Regions from separate parts of the Bacillus sp. ABA4_010 genome, predicted to be linked through region 2. Evidence: riboswitches for the same ligand, from Rfam matches in the RefSeq annotation. Region 2 holds a riboswitch; each other region holds the start of a gene.
What was found. Region 2 has a riboswitch for S-adenosylmethionine ahead of mtnK (S-methyl-5-thioribose kinase). Riboswitches for the same ligand answer to the same signal wherever they lie in the genome.
Positions count from the first base shown of each region.

Region 1: it holds a riboswitch for S-adenosylmethionine, as region 2 does, so the genes downstream of both, ACXAEO_RS21525 (methionine ABC transporter ATP-binding protein) here and mtnK (S-methyl-5-thioribose kinase) in region 2, are expected to answer to the same signal.
Region 3: it holds a riboswitch for S-adenosylmethionine, as region 2 does, so the genes downstream of both, ACXAEO_RS14430 (trans-sulfuration enzyme family protein) here and mtnK (S-methyl-5-thioribose kinase) in region 2, are expected to answer to the same signal.
Region 4: it holds a riboswitch for S-adenosylmethionine, as region 2 does, so the genes downstream of both, ACXAEO_RS18640 (Na+/H+ antiporter NhaC family protein) here and mtnK (S-methyl-5-thioribose kinase) in region 2, are expected to answer to the same signal.

Region 1 is NZ_JBSWUN010000004.1:402,397-410,479, reverse strand. It holds gene sufU (Fe-S cluster assembly sulfur transfer protein SufU) at 1-398, opposite strand, end outside; gene ACXAEO_RS21555 (cysteine desulfurase) at 388-1,608, opposite strand; gene sufD (Fe-S cluster assembly protein SufD) at 1,608-2,909, opposite strand; gene sufC (Fe-S cluster assembly ATPase SufC) at 2,927-3,712, opposite strand; gene ACXAEO_RS21540 (carboxymuconolactone decarboxylase family protein) at 3,971-4,336, opposite strand; gene ACXAEO_RS21535 (MetQ/NlpA family ABC transporter substrate-binding protein) at 4,469-5,302, opposite strand; gene ACXAEO_RS21530 (methionine ABC transporter permease) at 5,320-5,988, opposite strand; gene ACXAEO_RS21525 (methionine ABC transporter ATP-binding protein) at 5,981-7,006, opposite strand; SAM riboswitch class I at 7,122-7,230, opposite strand; gene ACXAEO_RS21520 (O-acetylhomoserine aminocarboxypropyltransferase/cysteine synthase family protein) at 7,411-8,083, opposite strand, start outside.
Region 2 is NZ_JBSWUN010000003.1:2,883,030-2,891,112, reverse strand. It holds gene ACXAEO_RS15545 (LutC/YkgG family protein) at 1-416, shown strand, start outside; gene ACXAEO_RS15540 (PAS domain S-box protein) at 589-2,748, shown strand; gene ACXAEO_RS15535 (methylated-DNA--[protein]-cysteine S-methyltransferase) at 2,767-3,291, shown strand; gene ACXAEO_RS15530 (hypothetical protein) at 3,321-3,491, opposite strand; gene mtnA (S-methyl-5-thioribose-1-phosphate isomerase) at 3,788-4,837, opposite strand; gene mtnK (S-methyl-5-thioribose kinase) at 4,861-6,042, opposite strand; SAM riboswitch class I at 6,193-6,360, opposite strand; gene ACXAEO_RS15515 (carbon-nitrogen family hydrolase) at 6,504-7,289, opposite strand; gene ACXAEO_RS15510 (aminotransferase class I/II-fold pyridoxal phosphate-dependent enzyme) at 7,399-8,083, shown strand, end outside.
Region 3 is NZ_JBSWUN010000003.1:2,671,158-2,679,240, forward strand. It holds gene putP (sodium/proline symporter PutP) at 53-1,537, shown strand; gene ACXAEO_RS14415 (SIMPL domain-containing protein) at 1,881-2,570, shown strand; gene ACXAEO_RS14420 (hypothetical protein) at 2,629-2,937, shown strand; gene ACXAEO_RS14425 (trans-sulfuration enzyme family protein) at 3,096-4,274, opposite strand; gene ACXAEO_RS14430 (trans-sulfuration enzyme family protein) at 4,258-5,406, opposite strand; SAM riboswitch class I at 5,496-5,611, opposite strand; gene ACXAEO_RS14435 (ABC transporter permease/substrate-binding protein) at 5,726-7,231, opposite strand; gene ACXAEO_RS14440 (ABC transporter ATP-binding protein) at 7,201-8,083, opposite strand, start outside.
Region 4 is NZ_JBSWUN010000003.1:3,536,822-3,542,839, forward strand. It holds gene ACXAEO_RS18625 (thermonuclease family protein) at 26-742, opposite strand; gene ACXAEO_RS18630 (peptide chain release factor 3) at 865-2,445, opposite strand; gene ACXAEO_RS18635 (class I SAM-dependent methyltransferase) at 2,786-3,394, shown strand; gene ACXAEO_RS18640 (Na+/H+ antiporter NhaC family protein) at 3,477-4,775, opposite strand; SAM riboswitch class I at 4,889-4,995, opposite strand; gene ACXAEO_RS18645 (AI-2E family transporter) at 5,103-6,018, opposite strand, start outside.

The DNA of each region.
Region 1 (8,083 bases), on a different contig from region 2:
GCTAAGGTTGCACATTTGATGCGGGCAGGAAATTTAGAAACACCTTGTAGAGCTTCCATGTCGCCTAAATCAAGGCTATCATCATAATCCTTTCCTTGCATCATATCAGAAAAGATAGTCGAAAGCGCCATTGCATGTTCAATGGACTGACCTTTAATAGACTGTGTCATCATGGACGCTGAAGACATGGAAATCGAACAGCCTTCACCTTCAAACTTCGCGTCCACAACCTTGCCTTCTTCAACCTTTAAAGAAAGCTGGATGCGGTCACCGCAAGTTGGATTATTCATATTAATCGTCACCGTGTCTTCAGAAAGGACACCACGGTTGCGCGGATTTTTATAGTGGTCCATGATAACCTGACGATACAGCTGATCAAGGTTGTTATTAAAAGACATTGGTAAAATACTCCTTTGTTTTAATTAATGCCGAAACAAGCTTATCAACCTCTTCTTCTGTATTATACAGATAGAAGCTCGCGCGGGCTGTCGCACTTACTTCTAAATACCTCATAAGCGGTTGAGCGCAATGATGCCCCGCTCGTACTGCAATACCTTCCATATCCAATACCGTCGCGACATCGTGAGGGTGAACATCTTCAATGTTGAACGTTACCACTCCAGCACGCTCTTTCGGACCATAAATTGTAATGCCCTCTATTTCCGACATACGTTCCATTGCATATTGAGCGAGCTTATGCTCGTGAGCTTCTACATGTTCCATGCCGACCTCTTCTAAGAAATCAATCGCCGCTCCAAGCCCAATCGCTCCTGCAATAATCGGAGTACCTGCTTCAAACTTCCATGGAAGCTCTTTCCACGTAGAATCTTGCAAGTTCACAAAGTCAATCATTTCGCCCCCGAACTCGAAAGGCTCCATGTTTTCAAGCAATGCTTTCTTGCCATATAATACTCCAATACCTGTCGGTGCACACATTTTGTGACCAGAAAACGCAAAGAAATCACAATCAAGATCTTGTACATCAATCTTCATATGCGGTGTACTCTGCGCTCCGTCCACAACCATGATTGCCCCGTGTTCGTGAGCAATTTTCGCAATTTCTTTAATCGGGTTAATCGTCCCCAGAACATTGGAAACGTGCATAACAGATACGATTTTGGTATTGGAGGTAATCGTCTTTTTAACGTCCTCTAAATCGAGGCGTCCATCTTCGGTCAACGGAATATACTTCAACACAGCACCTGTCGCTTTGGCTGCTTGCTGCCATGGAATAATGTTTGCATGATGTTCCATGTAAGTGATGACAATCTCATCGCCAGCCTTCAAGTTTTGGCGTGCATAGCTTGAAGCCACTCCGTTTAAAGCAGTGGTTGCACCACGAGTGAAAATAATTTCTTCCGTCGATTTAGCATTGATAAACTTACGGACCTTTTCACGGGCACCTTCGTAACCGTCTGTTGCTTTTGTACCAAGGGTGTGAACTCCTCGGTGTACGTTCGAGTTATACCCGCGATAATATTGATTCAACGCTTCAATAACCGAAATCGGTTTTTGTGAAGTTGCCGCGCTGTCCAAATAGACAAGCGGATGTCCGTTGACATCTTGGTGAAGAATCGGGAAAAGTTCGCGAATATCTCGAGCATTCATTAGCGTACTTTCCTTTCGATAACTTCCACTAATTGCTTTTGGACCGCTTCAATTGGCAATTCGTTTACAACTGGTGCCAAGAATCCGTGAATAACAAGTCTTTCCGCCTCTTTTTGCGGAACTCCGCGGCTCATTAAGTAATAAAGCTGAATAGGATCTACACGTCCGACAGAAGCTGCATGACCCGCTGTTACATCATCTTCATCAATTAATAAGATTGGGTTCGCATCTCCACGTGCTTTTTCACTTAACATCAACACGCGGGATTCTTGCTCTGCGTTCGATTTTGAAGCGCCGTGCTCAATTTTGCCGATTCCATTAAAGATGGAGCTCGCATTATCTTTCACAACACCATGTTTTAAAATGTAGCCTTCTGAGTTTTTCCCATAGTGGACAACACTTGTTGTAAAGTTTTGAGATTGTTCGCCACGACCCACTGTTACTGTTTTGGTGTCGCCGTAAGAGCCATCTCCCATTAAATAAGTGATGTTTTCAGAAACCGTGTTTCCTTCGTTCATCAAACCAAGCGCCCACTCGATACGTGCATCGCGACCTGCTACTCCGCGGCGGTTCACATATGTCGTTGTTTCTTTCCCTAAATAATCTACTGCTCCGAATGTCACTTTCGCATTTGCATTGGCAAACACTTCTGTCACGATGTTGATGATTCCTTGCTCCGTTGTCGATACATAGTTTTCTACGTATGTGACTGAGCTGTTGTCATCTGCTACGACAATGACATGATTAAATAACGCTGCTTCATTGTTTTCATGGGCAAAAATAGCTTGTAGCGGTTCTTTTACTTCTACATTTTTTGGTACGTATACAAATACGCCTCCATTCATGTAGGCAGCATGAAGCGCGCTTAAACGGTGCTCATCTACTTTTACGCCATCTTTCATGAAATATTTTTGCAATAAGTCACCGTGCTCTTTAGCAGCTGTACGGATGTCTGTAAAAATAACACCTTGTTCTTTTAATTCGTCAGCAAGAACAATGTATGCTGCTGTTTGGTCACGCTGTACATATAAATTTTTCACATCATCTTGATTAATCAGTTCTTTTACTTCATTTGGCAGTTCATCAATTGATGAAACAACCGCTGTATTCGCCATATGGCTGTTAAATGATGTAAAGTTCCACTTTGTAATGTTCGTCTTATCCGGTTTCGGGAGCGGAAGTTGTTCCGCTTTTGCCAGAGCATGCAAGCGAAGGTCGAGAAGCCAGCTCGGTTCCCCAGCTTCTTTCGAATAGCTGCTGACATACTCTTGATCGAATGGTAATTTCGTCTCGATAGTCATGTTAATCCTCCTAACGCTTACGCTTCTTGCCCAACAGTTTCGTCTTCAATCCCTAGCTCTTCTTTAACCCAGTCATACCCTTCTGCTTCTAAGCGTTGCGCTAATTCAGGGCCGCCTGATTTTACAATACGTCCTTGCATCATAATATGAACACGATCAGGTGTAATGTAGTTTAATAGACGTTGATAGTGAGTGATGATAAGACAGCCGAAGTCTTCTCCGCGCATTTCGTTAACACCTTTTGATACAACTTTTAATGCATCGATATCTAATCCTGAATCAATCTCATCCAAGATTGCAATCTTCGGTTGAAGCATCATTAATTGAAGAATTTCATTACGCTTCTTTTCTCCACCTGAGAACCCTTCGTTTAAATAGCGTTGTGCCATATCCGGGTCCATTTCTAAAAAGTCCATGCTTTTATCTAATTGGCGGATAAATTTCATTAACGAAATTTCATCGCCTTCTTCACGACGTGCATTTACTGCAGAGCGCAAGAAGTCCGCATTCGTTACACCGCTGATTTCACTTGGATATTGCATCGCAAGAAATAGACCTGCACGTGCGCGCTCGTCTACTTCCATTTCAAGCACATCTTCTCCGTCCAGTAATACGCTTCCTTGTGTTACTTCATATTTAGGGTGACCCATAATTGCCGAAGATAACGTAGATTTACCTGTACCGTTCGGTCCCATAATTGCATGGATTTCTCCACCTTTAATTTCTAAATTAACACCTTTTAAAATCTCTTTTCCATCAATTGAAGCATGAAGATCTTTAATTGTTAAAGTTGAACCAGCCATGATAAAACCTCCAATAATATGACGTATATCTAGGATTGTACCTCTTACATCATTATTTTAATCCATTCTCATTTTATTCTCATTACAATCTTATAACAAGTGAAAAGTTATCGCAACCTTTTAACCCTATCTAGATAGTGAAAATCATCTTATTTTTACTCGTGATGGGTCTATGGCCACTATGTATGAAGGGTGATTGAAAACGGGCTGAAATCTTTGTCCGTTCCCAATCACCCTTCCCAACTGCACAAGCGGTTATTAATGAGTTTGCTGATTTAGTTCTTGAATACATTCCTGTACGAGCGTGACTGCTTGACTCATAGCAGCACCACCGCCAAAAGCAGCGGCAACGCCACACGCTTCTAAAATTTGCTGTTCAGAAGCACCTTGATCTAAACATCCTTTTGTATGATAAATCATACAATACTCATCTTGAGCGACTAGGCTAATGCCGAGAGCGATGAGCTGCTTGTCTTGTTTAGATAAGGCACCTTCTTCAAAGCACGCCTCTGTAAACGTGTTGAAAGCATGCGCTACTTTCGGAAGCTTTTCGGTAAACTGGCCAATCCCCGTTTTATAATTCAACAAAGCATTTTCAGTCGAAGTACGTCCTTCATGCATCATTAACGTCAACTCCCATCTCATGATTTCATCAACGTTAGTAGTATGCTTAAAGTTAAAGAATGTATGCTCTGAAAAGACAAGCGGGGACTAAAAAGACGGACAGGCCGTTCCCTTTAGTCCCCTTGTATTTCATTATTGTGCAGCTGGGATCACTGCGCCTTGATACTTCTCGTTAATGAAATCTTGAATTTCTTTTGATTGAAGAACTTCCACTAACGCTTGAATCTCCTCGCGGTTTTCATCACCATTACGAACAACAACTAAGTTAGATGGAACAACGTCGCTTCCCTCAAACGCGATGCCATCTTCTTTAATGTTTACTTTCCCTTCGATAGCATAGTTTGTATTGATTGCCACCGCATCACCTTCACCATTTTCGAAAGACGTCGCTAAAAGCTTTGCTTCAATTAAAGTAGAGAAATCAAGGTTTTTCGGGTTTTCAACAATGTCTTCGATGCGTGCGTTTTGACCCACACCTTCTTTAAGTTTAATGACACCCGCTTTTTCAAAGATTGGCAAAATACGGCCATGGTCGCTGAACGAGTTACTCATAATAATTTTTGCACCTTCAGGAAGGTCGTTTAAATCTTTATATTCTTTAGAATAAATGCCGATTGGTTCTTTATGAACTTCCCCTACACTTACAAAATCATAACCTTTTTGTTCCATTTCAAGTTCTAAATAACCTGGTGTTTGGAAGTAGTTTGCATCAAGTTCTTTTTCTTTTAACGTCACGTTTGGTAATACATAGTCTTGGAACACTTGAACTTTAAGGTCAATTCCTTTTTCAGCAAGCAATGGCTTTGCTTCTTCTAATACTTCAGCATGTGGAATTGCAGAAGCTCCTACTACTAATTTTTTGTTGCCACCTTCTGTTGCTGTGCTTTCTTCTTTTTCTGCTCCGCCACAAGCGGCTAAAACGACAAGCAATACAGCAGCCATCATGAAACCAAGTAATTTTTTCATGTTTAGTTCCTCCTAAGTTATCTTTTATCAAGCTTTTTAGTGAAATAATCTCCAATAAATTGGATGATAAATACAATGATTAAAATAGCGACAGTTGCCACAAATGTTAAGAATGGACTGCCTCCTTGGAACCCTTCTAAATAAGCAAAGTTGCCTAAGCCGCCCGCTCCGATGACACCAGCCATTGCTGTATAGCTGACCAAGGCAATCGCCGTCACGGTAATACCTGAAATTAACGCCGGCAGAGATTCCGGAATGAGTACTTTAAAGATGATTTGTCCATTGGACGCTCCCATCGAATGAGATGCTTCAATAACACCTTTATCTATTTCTCTTAAAGCAATCTCAACCATTCGAGCATAAAATGGGGCAGCTCCAATAATTAGCGCAGGCAATGCAGCGTTGGCCCCTAGAATGGTTCCAACCAACAGCTTCGTCACTGGAATTAACAGGACAATTAAAATGATAAAGGGAATGGAGCGGAACACGTTCACAAATGTTCCAATGACTGTATTAACTGCACGGTTCTCCCACATGTTCCCTTTTGCTGTTAAAAATAATAACAACCCAAGTAATAACCCTAACACGAAAGTAGCGGCAACTGAAAGAAAAGTCATATAGATGGTTTCCTGAGTGGCATCCATTAGTTTATCCCATTTCAGTAGCTCAAACCATTGACTATTCATTTTCAATCACCTCGACTTCCACTCTGTTTTCTCTTACAAAGGCAATCGCATTTTCAATCACATTTGCCTCTCCAAGTAATTGCACAAACAAGGTTCCGTATGATCCTTTTTGCGTTTGTGAAATTTTCCCTTGCAAAATGTTTATATTCAAATCAAAATTGCGAATCAAGTTCGTAATAAGCGGCTGTTCCGCTGATTCACCCACAAATGTTAACTGAATAATCTTTCCGTCCGGATGTTGGCTGACAAGATGCTCAATGGTCTCTCTTGTTTGTTCCGGCTCTGTCACTTGTTTGACGAATCTTTTCGTAATTGGCTGTTTTGGATTTCGGAATACTTCCAATACTTCCCCTTGCTCTACGACTTGTCCGCTCTCCATGACCGCCACACGATGACAAATTTTACGGATGACATGCATCTCATGCGTAATTAAAACAATTGTTAGCCCAAGTTGTTCATTAATGTCCACAAGCAAGTCCAAAATGGCATCCGTCGTTTGCGGATCAAGGGCAGAAGTTGCCTCATCACAAAGTAATACCTTAGGATTATTAGCTAATGCGCGAGCGATGCCGACACGTTGCTTTTGTCCTCCGCTCAGCTGAGACGGATACGCATCCTCCCGGCCTTCTAATCCAACCAATTTGATGAGTTCATCTACTCGTCTCATCCGTTCGCTTTTCGGAACACCTGTAATCTCAAGAGGAAACGCGATGTTTTCCCTTACTGTACGCGACCATAGCAGATTGAAATGCTGGAAAATCATACTGATTTCCTGCCGAGCTTTACGGAGCTTTTCTCCTTTAATTCGACCAATGTCATTTCCTGCTACTTCAACCGTTCCTTCTGTCGGTGTTTCAAGACCGTTCAGCAGCCGGATCAAAGAGCTTTTCCCTGCTCCGCTATATCCGATAATCCCAAAGATTTCCCCAGATTTGATTTCTAAATTAACGTTATCTACCGCTGTCACATTCCCGTGTTTCGCGCGATAGATTTTTTTGACACCTGTTAATGTAATCATGCCTTCTCACCTTCTTTTGAGCCTTATTCTTTGTTGATCCGCTTCTAAACATGTCCAGACAAATTAAAAAGCCTTTCTACATATGAGTAGAAAGGCTTCAATTGTTCGGTCCTTTCTCTCATCTCTCAAAGCAATCTGCTTTGATGGAATTGGCACCATTTCAGTTTACACTGACGGTTGCCGGGCTTCATAGGGCCATATCCCTCCACCTCTCTTGATAAGAGTACTTATCGTTATCTATTTAAGTTTGTCGTTTATTGTCTAAAAGGTACGAAAGTGATTGTAGCATGGACATGATTCAAGTGTCAATCAATTAGTTGTATTTTCACTCTATTTTTAATACTCAACAAAAGCGGAATCTTCTATCACGGTTTTGTCGACTATATTCACGCGTTTTTTGGTTTTTATATGTTCACAGCCGATGACGTCAAACCCGTCGCCTCTTTAATGGCCTGCTCTAAATCTTCTACAAGGTCATCAATATGCTCAATCCCAACAGACAAGCGAATTAAATCTTCACTGACCCCCGCAGCCTTCAGCTGCTCTGCATTTAATTGCTGATGAGTCGTGCTAGCAGGATGAATAATTAAACTTTTCGCATCGCCCACATTGGCTACATGAGACCAAAGCTGAACCGAGTTGATGAGTTTCTGTCCGGCTTCTCTTCCCCCTTTAATGCCGAATACTAATACCGCACCTGCCCCTTTTGGCAAATATTTTTTCGCCTCTTCATGCTGAGGATGGTCCGCTAATTCTGGATAAAGAATCCAATCAACGGCAGGATGCTGCTCTAAGTAAGCAATTACCTTCCGAACATTTGCTACATGCTCTTTCATCCGCACATGGAGAGTTTCCAATCCAAGACTGAATTGAAATGCATTAAATGGGCTCATCGATGCGCCAATATCGCGAAGCAACTGAACTCTCGCTTTCACAATATACGCTAACGGCCCTAACGCCTCTGCATATACAATGTCATGATAACTTGGATCCGGTGTCGTAAATCCCGGAAATTTAGGCGAGTTCCAATCAAATTTACCTCCGTCAACAATTACACCGCCTAATGTCGTTCCATTG
Region 2 (8,083 bases):
TATCTGAATTGATTCGTAAAGAATGGATCAACAATCAAGTTGAGGTTCATGTTTGGGATGCCGAACTTGGAGAAGAAAACGTCCGACAAGCAGAGAAGGCCAATGTTGGCATTACGTTCAGTGATATGACGCTGGCTGAGTCGGGAACGGTTGTTTTATTTAGTGGACGAGGAAAGGGGCGTTCCGTCAGCTTATTGCCCGCGACTTATATTGCCATTGTTCCAAAAAGCACAATTGTCCCGCGCATTACACAAGCTGCAGCGCATATTCATGGGCTTGTGGAAGAAGGGAAAGAGATTGCTTCATGTATTAACTTTATTACAGGACCGAGCAATTCTGCTGACATTGAAATGAATCTCGTCGTTGGAGTACATGGTCCCATTAAAGCCACTTATATTATTGTGACGGACAGATAATTAATACATTTTTCTAGGGCTTTTGAGTGTTGTTTTATATACTCAAAAGCTTTTTTATATGATTGTGTCAGAAGATGATAGAAATTGACAAACGGAGGCAGGTAAAAGTGAAAAAGATGTAGAATAAGTGAAGCTGGAGAATGGGTTAACAGAAAGGGGTAGTAGTCTCATCATGACAGTTATGCATGGACAATCTACTGAGAATAAGGGGTATTCGGATTCTCAGAGACTGCAGCAATTAGAGATTATTTTCAACGAAGTAATGGAGCCTATTATGGTGTTTAATCACTCATTTGACCTACTTAGAATGAATGATGCAGCATGTCGGTTGCTTGAATGTTCAAAAGAGGAAATCGCCTCCTTTCAAATAAAAGATGTATTAATTACGTTTCCTCATCAAGTCATTGAACAATATTATGAAACGATGGCACATCAAGACCAGTTTTATTATGAAGGAGAAATGACGCTACCAAATGGTTTGAAAAAGTATATGAAGTTTGTTTGTAAAAAATATTGTGGTGACACGAAGATGTTTATCTGTACACTCCATGACGTTACCGAACAGAGAGTGCTGCAAAATGAACATTTTGTCAGTCAGAAAATGTTTCGCGATATGTATGACAAGGCGATTGATGGCATGATTATCTTCGATCAAAACGGACAAATCATTGATGTTAATCATTCCTTATGTGAGTCTCTTCAATACGAAAAGGAGCAGTTAATAGAAATGTCCTTAGCTGATCTTGTATCTCCGAAGTATCGTTATAAGCTGACGACTTTGTGGCGAAATTTGCATCAGGAAGGATGTGCCAAAGGAGAGCTGCCACTTACGTTGTCCGACGGGCAGAGCCGTTATTTTGATTGTACAACTACTTCTAATATTTATAATGAGTACTACATGTCCATTATGAGAGACAGTACAGCAAAAAGGCAAATGGAACAAAAATTGGCGAAAAGCGAACGGAAATTCCGTGAAATATTTGAAAGCGCAATTGATGCGATGATTATCTGGAATGATGATTGGAGTATTATAGATGCGAACCCTGCTGCCGCTCGTACGTTTGAACTGCCTCTTCCGAAATTGATTGGGAGAAATTTAGAGGATTTTATGAATATAGATGATTCCGAAACGATTCGTGTGATGAACGAACTACATGCAACAGGCTCCATACGTGCTGAATTGCCTTTTTATATGCCGAACGGAGAAATGAAAGAATTAGAATTCACCTCGAAAAAAGAGATTGTAGAAGGTTATAATTTAACCGCTTACAGGAATGTGAGTGAGCGGAAACGCATTGAGCAGGAAGTACGGGATAGTGAACAAAAATTCCGCCAAGTTTTTGATGGTTCGATGGATGGAATTATATTGTGGGACAATAATCGAAATATTATAGATGCGAACCCAGCCGCTTGTGAAATCGTTGAAAGTACAAAAGAAGAAATTTGCCGAAGGTCCCTTCAAGACTTTCTTCCTGTAGGGAATACGGAACAGATTCATAAACATCATCAAGATCTGAAAACGGAAGGAGAGGGGGATGGAGAACTGACGTACCGCATGGAGGATGGACGAGTCAAAAGACTAGAATTTTCCACTAAAAAGGATATTGTTCCCGGTTTGTATATGACCATGTTGCGAGATGTGACAGAGAAAAAAGCGATGCAGGAACAAATCCGGAAATCAGATACGATGCAAGTAGTAGGACAGCTTGCTGCAGGGATTGCCCATGAAATTCGAAATCCGCTGACTGCGTTAAAAGGGTTCGTCCAGCTTCTGCAAGGAAGTGTGAAAGAAGATTATTCATTGTATTTTGACGTTATCACATCGGAATTGAGGCGAATCGAGACGATTATTACGGATTTTTTAGTCATGGCTAAGCCTCAGGCAGTGAAATATGAGAAGCGGAATGTTACGCAAATCTTACAGGAGACAATGGATTTGTTGGGGGCAGAAGCTGCTCTCACAAACGTCCAGTTTAAAATCCAATTTGAAGACGTTCCCGATATCTATTGTGAGCCAAATCAATTAAAACAAGTATTTATCAATATATTAAAAAATGCATTAGAAGTTATGCCTTCTGGCGGGAAAATTTTTGTTTCCGCGGCTGGACATCAGGATGACTATATTGTAGTATCAGTTCAGGATGAAGGAGGAGGAATGCCGGAAGAGCGCGTCAAACGTCTTGGAGAACCGTTTTATACGACAAAGGAAAAAGGAACTGGGCTTGGGTTAATGGTTTCTTATAAAATTATAGAAGAACATAAAGGTTACATTGAAGTGCATAGCCAACTTGGGGAAGGCACCACATTTTTAATCCACTTACCTGTAGGGTGATGGGGGAAAGGATGGTTTATGAGTACTTATTATTATCGAAAAGTAAGCGTTCCTGTTTTTGGAAAACTGTATTTGATTTCAACGGAAAAAGGACTTTCGAATGTACTGACATCAGAAGAGGAGTTTACGGAATTTCAAACAATTCGCCCTGTCGAAGAGGGAGGACCTGATTCATGGGCTTTTCAAGCGGAGCAACAATTGCTAGCCTATTTTGAAGGAAACCGAACGATCTTTGATGTGCCATTTGATGTGGAAGGAACAATGTTTCAGCAACAAGTATGGCGAACATTATCGACCATCCCTTATGGAGAAGTATGGTCGTACGGCGATGTAGCTAAGATCATTGGCAATCCAAAAGCGGTTAGGGCAGTAGGGCAAGCCAATCGAGTGAATCCCCTTCCGGTCATTGTTCCTTGTCATCGAGTCATCGGGAAAAATGGAACATTAACAGGTTATGCGGGCAACCAAATTGGATTAAAAGAACAATTATTGCAGCTTGAAGGCATGAAAGCGGAAAATGGCAAGCTTATCGTCAGGCAATGATCAACAAGAAGGCTGGAAACTAGAAAGTGCTATAACTCACTTTCTAGTTTCCAGCCTTCTCCTTCGATAAAGACAAAATCGACCGATGTGACCATCTCGTTATCTGAATACGATCCATCATGAGACATGTTTGTTTCGCGTTCATCGCTGTACGGACTTTTACTCGAAACAGGTTGTTCTTTCGTGCTATCTTTTGTCATAAAGAGAGCCTCCTTCATGCGTAGATAAGAAAGTAACCATGCTTTCTTTAAACGTAAAGAGGAAGATCCATCTCCCATTCATTCTTAGCTGTCAATCCCGCGCTCAATTCAGAAAACAAAAAGATGGAGAAGATAAGGCTGTTATATTGTATGTGGTAGGACTGCTCTTTTTTCATTACATTTTCATGACAAATTTTAGACGAGCATGTATAGAAGAAAGCAAACGTCTATCGACCTTTGTTTTCTTCTATACTATGAAATGAATGACCGAGAATGTTTGTGCATTCGTTACATTGTTATTGCGGAAATAATTTTTGAATTTCTTCTACGTACGGTCCTTTTAAAACCCCTTTTTCCGTAATGATTGCCGTTATGAGTTCGTTTGGCGTGACATCGAATGCTGGATTATAGACAGCGATGCCTTCAGGAGCAATACGCTGTCCATGTAAATGAGTGATTTCTTCTGAAGCACGTTCTTCAATTGGAATAGCTGCTCCGCTGTCAATCGTCGGATCAAATGTCGAAAGAGGTGCTGCGACATAAAACGGAATGTTAAAAGATTTTGCAAGAAGTGCCAGTCCGTATGTTCCAATTTTATTGGCAGTGTCGCCGTTTGCGGCAATGCGGTCAGCGCCGACAATAATGGCATTGATTCCTTTCGTCTTAATTGTATGTGCAGCCATATTGTCTGTAATGAGGGTGACATCTACTCCAGATTGCTGTAATTCCCATGCTGTTAAACGTGATCCTTGTAAAACAGGACGTGTTTCACATGCATACACCTTCAGCGGAATTTCCTTCTCTACAGATAAATGGAAGGGAGCGAGTGCCGTTCCGTAGTAGGCGGTGGCAATAGAGCCGGCATTGCAAATGGTCATGACAGAGTCGTGCTTATGAAACAATGATAAAGCTTGTTCCCCAATGCTGCGACACACGCTTTCGTCTTCTACTTGAATTTGGATAGCTTCGTGAACGAGCGTTGTTTTTGCCTCATTTACAGATGAGACATCGTGAATGCTTTTTGTCAGTCGGTCAAGTGCCCAAAATAAGTTAACAGCAGTTGGACGTGAACTTGCCAAATAATCACGATCTTTTCCAAGTCGTATTTTAAATTCCTCAATATTTTTTTCTTCATAGCGGGAAGCGGCTAAGGCTAAACCGAAAGCGGCTGTAATCCCGATAGCTGGAGCTCCGCGCACCTTTAGTGATGTGATGGCTTCCCAAACATCTTCTATTGTTTTTAGCTCTAAATATTCAATCGAAAGAGGCAATGCTTGCTGATTTAATAAGCGAATATGTGTATCGTTCCATTGGACAGAACGCGGTAAAGGCAAAGTTGTTGTCATTGTGTTCCTTCCTTTCATGTATATTAAACGGTTACTTTTACGATTTCATGAATAATATCAGGGGTAATGCTTTGTTGATTTAAAAGCAATGCTTTGCCGATACGTAGGGCACGGCGTTTCGCTTGCAGTCTTGTTTGTGAATCTTCAATGCTGTCCAAGTCTGCGACATGAGCTAAGCCGATGGTACGACGAATCATTTCACAACCGGCAAAGCCTACGGCATCGCGCCATGTTGTTTTTAATACATAGTCTAAATATCCATGAACTGAGGCAAAAGCTTCATGACTGTCTTTTTTCCAAAGGTCCGTAAAGACTGTGCTGAATACAGTCCATGTTTCCTCTACTTGACTGAATAATTGCTCTTGTTCAGTTTCACTGCGGGTAATGGCATTTAATAATAAATTGGCGATGAACTGCCCTAAGTCAAAACCTAAAGGACCGTAGAAAGCGAACTCTGGATCAATGATTTTCGTTGTATACTCATCAGCAAAAATACTGCCGGTATGTAAATCTCCATGAATGAGAGCATCGCTATTCGTTAAAAACTTTTTCTTGAGTTTTGCCGCTTCAAGTTTGACAAGCGAATCGTTCCAAAGTGTTTCGACATCTTCCCGCAGTTCTTCTTCAAAGTCATTTGTTTCATGGTCAAAAAATGGATCGGTAAAGACAAGGTCTTCTGTAATTTTGCAAAGGTCTGGATTGACAAATTGTTTCACAAGTTCTTTTTTCGCTTCCGGGTCAAGGGCGAAATCGGATGTATAAAACAAAATGTTGGCTAAAAATTCACCTACATGCTTTGGTAAAAGTGGATATGATTTTCCTTCAATGAGCCCGGTACGTGAAATTTGCAGATGTGACAAATCTTCCATGACCGTTACTGCCAAGTGATCATCTGTATAGTAAACTTCTGGAACGTATTGAGGTACGTATTGAGCAAATTGTTTAAGCGCATTGCTTTCAATTTTGGCACGGTTTAAGCTCAGCGGCCAGCTTTCCCCGACCACTTTCGCGTAAGGGAGAGCTTGTTTAATAATTACACCTTTTTGGCTTTCGTCTGTAATGTGAAACACGAGATTTAAATTTCCGTCTCCAATTTCACGTGATGACAATACAGCACCTTCCGGGAATAAACGTAGTTTAACGGCTAAAGCAATGGCCGTTTCTTCTGTTAATGCCTTGTAAGCCGCTTTAGTAGATAATGACATGTTCAAAACCTCCATCATTTTATAAGTTTTCTTATCGGTTTAATAAGTTTTATAGTTAACTTGATTGAAAGAGGCTTTGTACATCTATTGCATTTCGAGTAAAAAAGCCTCTTTCTTAGCGAAAGAGGCTTGAAGACGATGCGTCCAAACCTCTTATCTGCCAGAAAGATATCTTTCTGTTGGATGTAGCACCGTGCCTTCATGAACAATGTAATGTTCAATAGCGCCAAAAAAAAACGGCGCTCCACCTTGCGATGGTAGTATGGTCGGTTGCTGGGCTTCATAGGGCCAATTCCCTCAGCCAACTCTTGATAAGAGATATGCTATATGTGATTGAAAATTTAGAATACATGTTAAAATTTGAATGTTTTAACCGCTTGATGTGAATCTTAACAGGATAAGCTTATTACTGTCAATCTTTTTTTATTTTGTGACACCACTTTTTTTCGTAGATGAACTCATCATACATAAAAATCCGTACGGCGGTCGGAGAAAATTGGGATTTGTGCCCGCACGTTTTTTACCTTCTCACTATCAATGATTCCGGTAATGATTTCTTCGCTTTCGGATGCTTCTGCTACAATTTCTCCCCATGGATCGATGATGAGGGAGTGGCCGCCAAATGTATTGTCAGGGTTGCTGCCTGTGCAGTTGCAAGCGACGACATAACATTGATTTTCGATGGCACGGCTAATTAATAGTGAACGCCAGTGGGCGATACGAGGAAGCGGCCATTCCGCTGATACGAATAACACTTCTGCACCTTGACTCGTGTGAACGCGCATCCATTCCGGGAAACGGATGTCATAGCAGATGAACCCTGCACAAGATGTATCATGTAGCGTAAACAGATTTTGAGTATCCCCAGCCTTTAAGTATACGTGCTCATCCATCAATTTGAATAAGTGCAGTTTGCTATATTCAGAGATGAGCTCTCCTTCTTGATTAAACACATACATCGTGTTTGTAATACCTGTGTCGGTTTTTTTGGCGACAGACCCTGCAACAATGGCCACTTGATGTTTGTTGGCAAAAGAAGAGAAAAATTGTTTCGTTTTTGCTCCGTCTTCATCCGCAATGTCCTCTAGGCGGGTCAAATCATAACCTGTCGACCATAGCTCAGGCAACACTATAATATGAGGTTGTTCTTCAAGGGCTTCCAGCATTTTTTCTTCTACACGCTGAAAATTTTTTTTCGGGTCACCAAAAGCAATGTCAAACTGAATACATGAGACTTTCAACGTCATATGTGCATTCCTGCCTTCCAATTAATTTCAAAAATAGCTTTACAAGATGATTACAACGATATATTATTTGTGACTAGAATTTCAAGAAATTTTTGAGAAGGTGTACAAAATGAAAAATTTTGAGCAGTCTGAGTTACTGAAACGTTTGCCGAAGCAGTTTTTTGCTTCGCTTGTCAATAAAGTGGCCAAAGTGATGGCAGAGGGGCACGATGTGATTAATCTTGGGCAAGGAAACCCAGATCAGCCAACTCCTCCCCATATTGTGAAGGCACTTCAAGAAGCGGCTGAAGATCCCCGCAATCATAAATACTCACCGTTTCGCGGTCATTCTTTTTTGAAAGAAGCTGTCTCCGCTTTTTATGAGCGCGAATATGGAGTGAAAATCGACCCGGAAAAGGAAGTGGCGATTTTATTCGGCGGGAAAGCGGGGCTTGTGGAAATTCCCCAATGTTTATTAAATCCGGGAGATACAGTATTAGTACCAGACCCGGGCTATCCCGACTATTGGTCAGGGGTGGAACTTGCTCAGGCTCGAATGGAAACGATGCCACTTCGCGCAGAACATCAATTTCTTCCAAACTACGAAGAACTGTCAGAAGAAGTCAAACAAAAAGCGAAGCTTATGTTTTTAAATTATCCGAATAACCCGACAGGTGCGACGGCAACGTCTGCGTTTTTTGAAGAAACAGTAGACATGGCTAAACAGCATGATATTTGTGTCGTTCATGATTTTGCCTATGGAGCCGTTGGATTTGACGGACAAAAGCCGCGCAGCTTTTTACAAACAGATGGGG
Region 3 (8,083 bases), 210 kb from region 2:
GCTGTTCGAACAGTTGAATAAAATGTGATTAAAAGAAACAAGGAGCGATTTGGTGCAACTAGAAATTTTCATTTCTTTAGGTATTTATTTAATAGGGATGCTGTTAATTGGTGTATATTCATTTAAACAAACATCCGATTTGAACGATTATATGTTAGGCGGAAGAGGTCTTGGCCCTGCTGTGACTGCATTATCAGCAGGCGCATCCGATATGAGTGGATGGATGTTGATGGGGCTTCCTGGTGCCATGTATGCGACTGGACTGTCCAGCTTATGGATTGCCATTGGTTTACTGATTGGTGCTTATCTGAACTACTTAATTCTTGCCCCAAGACTTCGTACGTATACAGAAGTAGCAAACGACTCCATCACTATTCCGGATTTTTTGGAAAATCGTTTTAAAGACCGCTCGAAAACACTTCGTTTCGTTTCAGCGATTGTTATTATCATCTTCTTTACATTATATACTTCAGCGGGCCTCGTATCAGGTGGACGCTTATTTGAAACCTCATTCAATTTAGATTATAAGCTAGGACTTTTTGTGACAGCTGGAGTAGTCGTAGCCTACACGTTATTTGGAGGTTTTTTAGCGGTCAGTTTAACCGACTTTGTCCAAGGTGTTATTATGTTCATCGCGCTCATTTTAGTACCGGCTGTTGCCTTTACACATATCGGGGGTGTACAGCCTGCTTTAGATGAGGTGCAACGGATCGATCCTTCTCTGCTAGACTTTTTTAAAGGAACTTCATTGTTAGGTATCCTCTCTTTTTTAGCGTGGGGACTAGGGTATTTTGGACAACCTCATATTATCGTCCGCTTTATGGCGATTTCTTCTATTAAAGAATTGAAAGTTGCTCGCCGCATCGGGATTAGTTGGATGACCATTTCGATTATTGGTGCGATGTTGACAGGACTTGTGGGCATTGCCTTTTATTCCGTGAACAACACAGAACTTGCGGATCCCGAAACGGTCTTCATCGTCTTTTCCGACATTTTGTTTCACCCTTATATTACAGGCTTTTTATTAGCGGCCATTCTTGCTGCGATTATGAGTACGATTTCCTCTCAACTTCTCGTAACATCTAGTGCTGTGACAGAAGATTTTTATAAAGCTTTCTTCCGTCGCAAGGCCACCGATAAAGAATTGGTGCTAGTTGGCCGTTTAGCCGTCTTAGTGGTCGCGGCGATTGGTATTATTCTTTCTTATAATCCAAATGATACCATTTTATCTCTTGTTGGATATGCATGGGCAGGATTCGGATCGGCTTTTGGTCCAGTTATTTTATTGAGCCTATACTGGAAACGTATGACAAAGTGGGGGGCTCTTGCCGGGATTATCATTGGCGCCGCAACTGTTCTTGTGTGGGTTAACATTCCATTTTTAAAAAACCTGATGTATGAAATGATTCCAGGCTTTTTCTTCAGTTTAGTAGCGGTTATCATTGTGAGTTTATTCACTAAAGAGCCATCCGAAACCGTGCAGAATACATTTGAAGAAATGGAAGAAACCATTGTAGTGGAAACGAAGACACCATAATATAATGAAGAAAAGCGTCATTCTCGTTTGAGATATGACGCTTTCTTCATTTCACCCTTGCATTCTTCGAACAATTGCCTAGCATAAATGAATTTTCGTTACATATCTTTTACTGAACACACAATCTGTCATTTAAATTATGTGCATTTGCTTACAAGTTCATTACTATATAGATTCACTTTCATAATTCGGCACACCTTTATTCTTTATTCAATCGAGATGCATCATAAACGTTCATCCAGACTACTTGAGTTTTCCCTCAAAAGCCTAGAAATTTCGGCATGGCCGTTCTTTGTTCATGTCGAATTTCCTAAGTCGATTTATATAGAAAGGAGAGTTTTTCATGAACCCACCTTTTCTTCCATATAACCCTACCCACCCTGCAGCTGCTTCCTATTCCCACTCTGACGAACAGACGATTACCGTCTACGGGCAAGGTGTTATAAAGGCTGTGCCGGATACAGTATCCATGACGATTGGCATTACAACCGAAAAACCAAATGTACAGCAAGCCTTGAAAGAAAATTCTGCGGCTGCCTCTCAGTTGATTAACGCACTTCGTCAGCTTGGTTTGAGCGATCAGCAAATTGAAACCTCCTCTTTTACAATTTATCCTAAATATGACTATAGTGACGGAAAATCTACATTAACTGGCTATGAAGTTCAGCATTTATTCAACATTACAGTTCAAGATGTAAAACAGGCGGGAGAAGTATACGCAACGGCTGTCGCCAATGGAGCAAATGTTGCCCGCAATTTACAATTTCAGCTTCAAAATGCCGATCTTTATTATCAAGAAGCACTAAAAGCGGCTGTTCAAAATGCGAAAGAAAAGGCTTATACAATCGCCCGCTCTTTAAAAGTGTCTCTTCAAGACACCCCGATTGAAGTACTTGAAGAGACAGTAGCACCAATTTATGAAAGTTCGTTTAACACGAAAACAGCCGTCTTAGGAGCATCGACTTCCCCGCCTATTCAAACAGGCGAGGAAGTTATCACTGCCAAAATAAAAGCAGTCTTTTCCTACACGTAAAGTTTGAATCCTTTTCCTTCTATTTGATATAGTGAGTGAAGGAAAAGGAGGAGTAGACTTGACGAATCAAAAAATCGATTATGTTCAGCTCTTAAACGCTTATCGTCAGTTATGGGTTAACCGTTCCCTTGAGTTTAAAGAAGGTGAAACAGCCAATAACGATGAAAAAGGGATTTTATATGAAGTAATCAAAAAAGACTTGCTTGATGAAATGACACATCCGCGTGTCCGCCAGTCTCCAGACGTTAAACTTCAATGGGCGGTAGAGAGAATTCAAAACGGAGATTTAGAGGAAAAAACAAAAGAAGAGCTTGTCTCCTTCTATCATTCTATTTATAACGATATTGATTTAGAAAGTTCGTCCTGACGAAGATACAGTCAGGATAAACTTTCTAACCATAAGCGGCTGGTGCCAATCCTTTCAGGGTTGGCACCAGCCGCTTACGTGAACTTTTGAATGATTATTCAAGAAGTCATTAAGTAAAAGAGATAAATTTTTCTAGAAACATTAGCTTCCAGTTGCCATTAACGTTTAGGAGAAATCAGGCTGCTTTCTAGCGCTTGAGCGAAGTCTGTCTGCAAATCCTCTGCTTCTTCTAACCCTACTGACAGCCGAATGAGTGAGCCGGTGATCCCTCGCTGCTCACGTGTTTCTTTTGGAATGCTCGCATGGGACATTGTAGCTGGGTGGGTCAGAATAGATTCTACCCCGCCTAAGCTGACACCGACTGACGGGAGCGAAACTGTTTTTAAGAAATGGTGAGCTGCTTCTTCATCTTTAACTGTAAAGGAAATAATGGCGCCGAAGCCAGATGCTTGACGTTTAGACAATTCATGATGTGGATGAGTTTCTAAACCAGGATAGTACACCTTCTCGACAAGTGGATGGGCACTCAACCAGCGCGCCAGTTTATCAGCTGTTTGTTGCTGTTGCTCTAATCTTACTTTTAAAGTTTTTATGCCTCGAAGTAAAAGCCAGCTATCTTGCGGTCCTAACACCGCGCCAAATGCATTTTGAACAAATTTCACTTCTTTCCCAAGCTGTTCTGACGCAGTGACCACAACACCTGCCACGACATCACTATGACCGCCAATGTATTTAGTTGCACTATGGATGACAATATCAGCCCCTAATGCAATTGGCTGTTGTAAATATGGCGTCATAAACGTGTTATCAACAATTGTTAAAAGTTCATGTTCTTTTGCAATAGCAGAAGATTTTTGAAGATCTGTCACATTTAAAAACGGGTTGGACGGGCTTTCAATATATAATGCTTTTGTGTTAGGTGTAATGGCTTTTTCAATTTCATTCGTATCCGTTGTATCCACAAAGGACGTATGAATACCAAATTTCGAAAAAAGCTGTGTAAGCACACGGTATGTTCCTCCATAGCTATCATGAGAAACAATAATTTCATCTCCACTTTTAAACAGACAGAGCACAGAAGCAATGGCAGCCATTCCGGATGAGAAGGCGAATCCTGCTTCTCCTCCTTCTAATTGTGCGATCGTTTGTTCAAGCGCTTCACGCGTCGGGTTGCCTGAACGTGAATAATCATATCGGTTTGCTCCGTCCACATCTTGATGGAATGTAGATACTTGGTAAATCGGAACATTTACTGCACCGTAATGCGTGCCAATATTTGTTTTCGCATGAATCAATTTCGTCCCAAACTGTAAACGAGTCTCATTTTCTGTATGCATCAAATACCTCCTTTAAATCGTCTATCAAATCATCTGCATGCTCAATTCCGACAGACAAACGAAGTAAGCAGTTTGTTACACCGATCGCATTGCGGATATCTTCCGGAATATCGGCATGCGTTTGCCGAGCTGGAAATGTAATTAAACTTTCTACTCCTCCTAAGCTTTCTGCAAATGTAATCAATTTTAGATGTTCAAGTAAATACGGGACAAGCTTCTCTTCACGAACGGAAAAAGAAAGCATACCGCCAAAACCGGACGCTTGTTTTTTCATAACAGCATAGCCGGGATGTGTTTCAAGTCCTGGATAATAGACTTTCTCAATGACATCTGTTTGTTGCTCAAGCCATTGCGCAATTTTCAGGGCATTTTCTGCCTGCTTCTCCATTCTGAGTGCCAACGTTTTTACACCACGGAGCAAAAGCCAGCTATCTTGAGGACCTAAAATGGCGCCGATTGCATTTTGATAAAAACGAATTTTTTCTCCAATGTCGCTACATCGAGTCACGACCAACCCAGCAATAACATCATTATGGCCTCCAATATATTTACTGCCGCTATGTACAACGATATCTGCCCCCAGTTCAATCGGACGCTGACAATATGGGGACATGAATGTGTTGTCAACAATGGTCCATAGTCCATGTGCTTTCGCAATATCGGCGGCGGCAGCGATATCTGTTACTTGCATGAGCGGATTTGTTGGTGTTTCGATAAACAATGCTTTCGTATTCGGTCGAATTGCTTCCTTGACGGCTTGAAGATTACTTGTATTTACATAGCTTACTTGTATGCCGGACGGCTCTAAAACATCACTTAAAATCCGATATGTCCCGCCATATAAGTCCTCTGATGCAAGTAAATGATCTCCGTTTTGAAAGAATGATAAGACAGCTGCAACACCAGCCATGCCAGAAGCGAAAGCAAACCCTTCCTCCCCGTTTTCTAATGCTGCAATCGCCTCTTCCAACGCTGTTCTTGTCGGATTCGCTGTTCGGGAATAATCATATCCTGTACTTTCGCCAAGACGCGGATGCTGGAAAGTGGCTGCTTGATAGATGGGAGTAGTAATAGAGCCTGTCGCCGGGTCTCTCCCTACTCCCGATCGAACTAACAATGTTTCAATATGCATGCATTTCTCTCCTTATCTTTCAAATTCAATAAAAAAACACTCTTCTAGAAAAAGAAGAGTGTTCGTTTCAATCATAGCGATAACGAAAACTCTCATCTGCTAGAACCGTTTGTTCTACAGGAATTAGCACCGTTCAAGTCAATCGCGTTGATTTGATGGTTGCCGGGCGTCACAGGGCCAGTCCCTCCGCCTCTCTGGATAAGAGTGATACGAATATGAAGTTTATTTCTTGTTCTTTAAATTTAATCACAATTACAACTTTTGTCAATATAATTTTTAGAAAAATCACAATTATCAAGAAGGATGATCTGTCATTTTCTTACTGAATTAAGCCACTGTTGATTAAAAAATCTGCCGCTACGTCTTTTGCGAGCTCTCCTTCAATGTTAACTCGATAGTTCATTTCTCTCATTTCGTCATCTGTGATGATGCCGGAAAGTTTTTCAAGAACATCTTTTAATTCTGGATACTTTTCCAACGTCTCTTTGCGTAACAGAGGCGCTCCTTGATAGGGCGGGAACATATGTTGATCATCTTCTAACACTTTTAAATCATATTTTTTTAATTCCGAGTCAGTGGAATACGCATCCACTAAATTAATATCTCCGCTTTCGATAGCTTGATAACGAAGCTTCGGCTCCATCGTTTTAATGTTCGGGAAGGTTAAGTTATAAATCTTTTGCATGCCCTTATAGCCATCTTCCCTATCTGAAAACTCGAGCGTAAAGCCTGGTTTCACTGCATTTTTCGCTTTTTGCAAGTCAGAAATGGTCGTGATGTCGTATTGCTCAGCAAATGAACGAGGCACAGCTAACGCATACGTATTGTTGAAATTCATCGGTTGCAAATAAACCATGTCGAATTGTTCCAACATGCCGTCTCTCGCCTGTTCGTATACAGCTAATCGATCTGTACTGCTAGTTGTTTCCTTTAGAAATGTCGTAATAGCGGTTCCCGTAAATTCGGGATAAATATCTATTTCTCCGCTCTCCAATGCGTTAAAGACAAACGACGTTTTTCCAAATCCAGGCTTCAATTCGACTTTTAAGTCTGTCTCTTCTTCAATAAGCTGTTGATACATATTAATTAAAATTTCCGGTTCTGCCCCTAGCTTCCCTGCAATCACCAAATCAGGCTTTGTCTCACGGGCCGCAGCAAACGGCATAATGAATAACAATACTAATACTGTTACATACACCCCTGCCTTTTTAAAGGACTTCTCTTTTGTCGAATGTTCAATGCCACGCAGGAGCATATCAAATAAAATTGCCAAAAGTGCCGCAGGAATAGCTCCGAGCAATACGAGACGATGGTCGTTCCGGTCAATCCCAAGTAAAATTAAACTTCCAAGGCCTCCCGCTCCAATTAAAGCGGCTAATGTCGTTGTTCCAACGATTAACACCATTGAAATACGAATTCCTGCCATAATAACCGGCAACGCCAATGGAAGCTCGACTTTCCGCAACTGTTTCATCGGGGTCATTCCCATCGCCTGAGCCGCTTCTTTTAACGACGGATTGACCTCTTGAATTCCTGTATATGTATTTCGAAGAATTGGTAGAAGAGCATATAAAACGAGCGCAATAATTGCTGGGAGTTTACCAATTCCGACAAGGGGGATCAATAATCCAAGTAAAGCAAGAGATGGGATCGTTTGCATGACGGCAGATGCGCCGATTACAGCTTCTGCCGAGTTTTTCTTTCTCGTCAAATAAATCCCCATTGGGACTGCAATAAGCACCGAAATAATAAGTGCCACGGCAGAGATTTGAATATGTTCAATTAACGAGCGAATTAATTGTGAACTTCTGTCTGCCAAGAACATACATCGCTCCCCCTTCCGTCCTGTTCATAGAGAAATCGAAGAGCACTCTGACTTGTTAGACCGCCAATCACCTGTTCTCCGTCTTTAATTCCGATGACAGAATATTGTTCGAACAGCTTCATCGCATCCTTTAATGTATCATCCATATTTAAAAACACTTGTACGTCTTCGGTCATTGTTTGAACGGGTACCTGCTTTAATTTTGTTTCCCACAGGTTTTTTCGATTTCCAATAAAAGATCGAACGAAGTCGTTCGCCGGTTCATGAAGAAACTCTTCAGGTGTACCAATTTGTTCAATTTTCCCATCTTTCATTAAACAAATACGATCTCCTAACGCGAGCGCTTCATCCATATCATGGGTCACAAACACGATGGTTTTATTAATGCGCTTTTTCAATGCTAAAATATCTCGCTGCAGCTGTTCCCGGCTTATCGGGTCAAGAGCGCTAAATGGTTCGTCCATTAAAATGATGGGTGGGTCTGCGGCTAAAGCACGCGCTACTCCAATACGCTGTTGCTGTCCTCCAGACAGCTCAGAAGGCTTTTTCTTTCTAAATGTTTCTGCCGGCATATTCACCAACTCTAACAATTCTTGAACACGCGACTGTTTCTGTTCTTTGCTCCACCTTTTCAATTCAGGAACGACGGCAATGTTTTCTTCTACCGTCATATGGGGGAATAAGGCAATTTGCTGTAACACGTAGCCAATATTCCATCGAAGCTCATGAATGTTATATTCACGAATATGTTTGCCATCGATCCATATGTCCCCTTCTGTCGTGTCGTTTAAGCGATTTATTAATTTTAAAGTTGTCGTCTTTCCACAACCGCTTGGTCCAATGAGCACAAAA
Region 4 (6,018 bases), 650 kb from region 2:
AAGAAAACAAGCGTGACATCTCTTGTTACTTAGGGGCACGAAATCCTGCTGCTTCCGCCTCTTTTTCTGTACAAAACATCATTTCCGGCTTTGTCACCTTATATTGAGGACTTTGCGGAGTGTGATAAATTTTTTCTCCCTTACTATTAATATTTCCTTTAATCACTGGATTTGCACATTCCCCAAAGGTCGCTTCACTTTCTGTCGTTTGTTGCTTATTCGCCCCATCGAATCCTTCACTCGTTACATAATTCTCAAGTGACCATATCTTTCGCTCTTGCTCTTGAGCGACTCGCTGCACGTCCCGAAAGCGGTCGACATATTTCGTATTTGGCTCAAATACATAAGCGACACGAGCATATCCTTCTTCAAGCAACCATTCATTCAGCATTTTCCCATCCGTCCATACATACGCAAGTAAACGCCCATATTTATCGCGTTCTCCTACATCAAGCTCTAATTCAACACTTGCACCTTTAGGAAGTTGCTCTTTCACAAAATTACTCGCCTCTATCGCATATGGTTGAACAGGCTTCGACGGATGAACCGATTCGGGGGTATCTACAAGCAACAAGCGAACCGTCTCAGATTTTCCATTTACTTCTACTTTTAATGTATCCCCATCCACCACTTTTTCGACAATAGCAGGAATATAACTCGATTCCTGTTGGCAGGCGGCCAGCACAAGCCACATGACCACTCCTGATACCATTAACAGCCCTCTCCTCAATCCGTTCTTCACGTTTTATCTCCTCCTTCTCTTTTTGAAAAGCTCTGTTACCATCTTTCACACCTAGCCAACAGAGCGATGGAAAAAGAAAAGAGTCTGGCTGACGCCACACCCTTTTTTATTCTTTTCAACTCTTAAAACGTGCTTCGCAATTCAACAGATGGATATTTATCCTGGAACATTCGTAGAACAAAATCGTTTTCAAATAACAGAACCGGGTTTTCATATCGATCTTCTACTAACATAACACGGGAATCTGTCATTTTATCCTGCAAATCTTCCTTTTTAATCCACTTTGCTGCCTCATGGCGCATTCGCTGGAATTCAATATCGACTCCATATTCGTTCTTCATTCGATATTCAAACACTTGGAATTGCAGTTCCCCGACCGCTCCAAGAATATAATCACCGAAGTATGGCGTTCGATATAATTGTACAGCCCCTTCTTGCACAAGCTGGGTAATCCCTTTTTCAAAGTGTTTCCCTTTTAAAGCATTTTTCGCTCGAACTTTCGCAAATAATTCAGGCGGGAACGTCGGCAACGCATTAAATTCAAAGTTGGCCGCTCCTTCTCCTAAAATCGTATCACCAATTTGATACGTTCCGGAATCATACAGTCCGATAATATCTCCTGCATACGCTTCATCAACCGTTTCCCGGCTTGAAGCTAAAAACTGATGAGATTGAGACAATTTAATTTTTCGGCCTGTTCGCGGCAATGAGACATTCATACCACGTTCAAACTTTCCTGAGCATACACGCACAAACGCAATTCGATCGCGATGAGCTGGGTTCATGTTCGCTTGAATTTTAAAGATAAACCCTGAGAAGTTTTCATCCGTTGGATCAATTGCGCCGTTCGATGATTCACGTGGTTGAGGAGGAAGAGTCAATCCTAAAAACTCATCAAAGAATGACTGAACACCGAAATTCGCGATGGCACTTCCAAAGAACACAGGTGTTAACTTCCCTTGCTTCACCTTTTCCATTGAAAAATCATTTCCTGCCTCATCAAGCAGAGCAAGTTCATCCGTCAACATTGACAAATATCCTTCATCTACATAGTTGCTTACTTCATCTGTTACGTTTGTTCCATCGAAATCGACAAATTGCGATTCCTCATTCCCACGATACACTTCAATTTGCTTTTTAAAACGGTCATATGTTCCTTGAAACCTTTTCCCCATTCCAATCGGCCATGTCACCGCATATGACTCGATTCCAAGTACCTCTTCAATCTCTTCCATCAGCTCAAGCGGGTCTTTTCCTTCGCGATCCAGCTTATTAATGAAAGTTAAAATTGGAATACCGCGCATGCTGCATACTTTAAACAATTTAATTGTTTGCTCTTCAATTCCTTTTGTTCCATCAATAACCATAACAGCACTATCGACAGCCGTTAGCGTACGATACGTATCTTCACTAAAGTCTTGGTGACCTGGTGTATCAACAATATTAATATGGTGATCTCTATAAGAAAACTGCATAACGCTGGATGTTACAGAAATTCCACGTTGTTTTTCAATTTCCATCCAGTCAGATGTTGCATATTTCCCTGTTTTTCTCCCTTTAACCGTACCTGCTGAACGAATCATTCCACCTAATAACAATAATTTCTCTGTTAAAGTAGTTTTCCCCGCATCAGGGTGAGAAATAATGGCAAAAGTACGTCTTGATTCGACTTGTTCTTGTTGGCTTTTTATTTCTTGACTCATGTTATTAATCCTCTCTCTCACATCTATTCATCTAGCATAACTTGTTTTTTCTTCGTATTCTACTTTTTATTTTAGAATAAAGGAAACTTCTATCGTAGAGGCTCTCTCGTATCCCGACTTAACATCTCCAGTCACCTAAAGTGAAAAAGTGCGGGTCTCACTGCCTGTTAAAAGGGCCGTCTTTCGATTATCTACTTTCACCAAGGAAACTTGATGCATTAAACGCACCTTTCACTATAGCATATGTTGTCTTTTTCACCAAACTCGCTCTCTTTGTTCTCCTGTCTTGATGAGGTACAATAAAGAATGTGACAAATCGGAAGAAAGAGGGCTAAACAAAATGGAATATACAGGCGAAAGGGTCATGCCTCACCTTATGAAGCCAACCAATGGCTTATTACTTGAACACATCGCAAGATATCAGTTCGCGATTTTATATACGAAAGGCAGAGTACTCGATTTAGCATGCGGAAGCGGCTTCGGAAGCCAGCTTGTAGCAAAAGCCGCCAAAAAGAAAATTGATGAAATTGTAGCCGTAGACATTGATTCGGACATTATTGAATATGCCCGCAGTTTTCACTACCACCCTAAAGTCAACTTTTTAGCAGGCAATGCAGCAGATCCTTCCCTTCCTGAGCAACTCGGAACGTTTGACTGTATTATGAGCTTTGAGACGTTAGAACATATAAAGGAAGAAAAACAGTTTCTAACAAACCTTTATAAGCTCTTAAAGTCTGGAGGAACACTTGTCATTTCGACACCGTTTGGACTCGGACGAGGAAAACCGTCCAGTGAACCTTTTCACGTTCATCAGCTCACATTAGACGAGTTTGAACATCTTTTCGATGATTATTCGGAAAGCGAATTTTTTTATCAGCGCGGCGTTCTCGTTGAAACAAAGCGTGAAGGAATGCACTATCCTTTAGGGATTGCGGTTTGTGTCAAATAAGTATGTTTAGACAGCTTCGAGAAGAAACCAATAAGAAAAGCCAGCCGCATAGGCTGACTTTTCTTATTGGGTAAGCTCAATGTTAATTCATACGAACTACTTGTTCCTCCGTTTTTGGCTGGCGGGAAGTCAACCGTGGGAACCCAATTAAAATTGCTCCAACCCCAAATACTGCAATCAAAATTGGATAGAATGAATACGGTAGAAGCGCGATAGGTGAAATTCCTCCTAGCTTAGCTGCTGTTAATACTTGAGCACCGTATGGAATTAATCCTTGTACACTACATGAGAAAATATCTAATAAACTAGCTGATTTTCGCTTGTCAATGTCATATTGCTCCGCAATATCCTTCGCTAACGGACCTGTGAAAATAATCGAAATCGTATTATTAGCCGTCGATAAGTTAGTTAAACTCACAAGACCTGCAATTCCAAACTCTGCGCCTTTTTTCGACTTGATGCTTCTCGTCATCATGTTTAATAAATAATCAATGCCGCCATTATGCTTAATAATTTCGACCATACCGCCAATTAAAAGGGCTAAAATGACAAGCTCTGCCATTCCAAGAATTCCTTCTGTTACAGTTTGCAAGAAGCTCGATATTTGATAGCTACCATCAACTAACCCAATGATTCCAGCTAAAACAGTTCCACCCATTAACACACCCAGAACATTAAACCCAAGCAATGCCGTAATGAGGACGCTAATGTACGGTAAAATTTTAATCCAGCTAAAGTTTTCAGTCCCAATCGTTGAATGATTGCCTGTTGTCACGATGAATAAGATAACAGCCGTTAAAATCGCTGCTGGTAACACAATAAAAAAGTTCGTCTTAAATTTATCTTTCATTTCCGTTTGTTGCGTACGTACAGCCGCAATGGTTGTATCAGAGATGAACGACAGGTTATCTCCAAACATCGCTCCGCCAACTATCGCTGCCATTGTTAAAGCAATGGAAATATCCGTCTCGCCGCTAATTCCAACCCCAATTGGCGCCAAAGCAGCGATAGTTCCCATGGATGTTCCCATTGAAAGGGAAATGAATGCACCAATAATAAACAAACCAACAACTAAAAAGCTTGGTGGAAGAGTCGACAATGCTAAGTTAACAGTCGATTCCACAGCTCCCATTCCTTTAGCCGAAGCAGAAAACGCTCCTGCCAAAATAAAAATAAATGTCATAGTAATAATATCAGGGTGTCCCGCTCCTGCTGCGAACCGCTCAATTTTAACCGTCAGTGTTTCTTTCCGATTCATCATTAACGCGACTACAACTGCAATAATGATTGCCGCTAATACCGGCATTTGATAAAAATCACCTGTAATGACCCCTGATCCAACAAATAAGGTCAAAAAGATGCCTAATGGTAGTAAAGCCATTGCATTTCCTGTTACTTTATTCACTCCTTGCACCCCATTCTCTATTTATTCGTGAAAAAGACCTCTTCTCACAAGCAAGAAGAGGTCTTATATAGTCTATATAAGAAACACTCTTCTCATCTCTCAAGCATGTTGCTTGCTGGATTTGGCACAGCACTCTCGTAAAAAGTCCGCTGCCGAGACATCATCGGGCCAGTCCCTCCGTCTCTCTTGATAAGAAGATCATATTTATCATCTTTTTCAAATTACCTAAACTACTTTAAATTGTTCACAAGAAAAAGTCAAACATTATTTCACAAAAGTAAAATAACACCAAAACAGGAAGTTTCACTCAAGTGCTGATGACCCTGTCTTATCTTTTTCATTCCGTAATTGAATTAATTTCACGAGATTCACGATAATCGTTTTTGTCACCGCATATAAAGGCACACCTAAAATCATGCCTAGTACCCCGGCTAAATTTCCAGCTACTAATAAAATGATGATAATCGTAAGCGGATGAATATCGAGTCTCTTCCCGATTACGAGCGGTGAAATGAAATTCCCGTCAATTTGCTGCACAATTGTGATGACGACAATGACAAGAAACGCTTTCGTCGGGGAATCCAACAAACCAATAATGACAGCAGGGGCTGCCCCGATAAAAGGTCCTAAATAAGGGATAATATTCGTGACAGAAACAATAATTGCGAGTGTCAGTCCATATGGCAACCCAATAATTAAATAACCGATGAACGTAAAGATTCCTACAAACAACGCCACAAGGAATTGTCCTTGAATATAAGCAGAAAGCGTCTCACCTGTTTCTTGAATAATGTGCAAGCCGCCCTTTCGATACGCAGAAGGTAAAAAACGCACAGAAGCTTTCGGAAGCTTATAGCCATCTTTAAACATGTAAAATAAAATAAACGGCACCGTAACAACGGTTAACGTAATATTAGCAATGACCCCGAATACCGTTCGAACGCTTTTGGTCACATTATCAGGCAACGAAGCCACATAATTCGTTAACGTTTCTTCAATTTTTTCAAGTGAAATAAATTCTTGGCCTAAAATCCACTTAAACCAGCCAGATTGAGCAGAGTTTTCAAAGAATACACGGATTGTGGCAATATAAGACGGCAAGTTTTGAACCAAATCGGTAATTTGCTGTGATAAGATTGGCGCGACTACACCAATGCCTACACTCATCAGTCCAATAAAAACAGCATATAAAATCAAAATGGCTAAATTCCTCGGCACT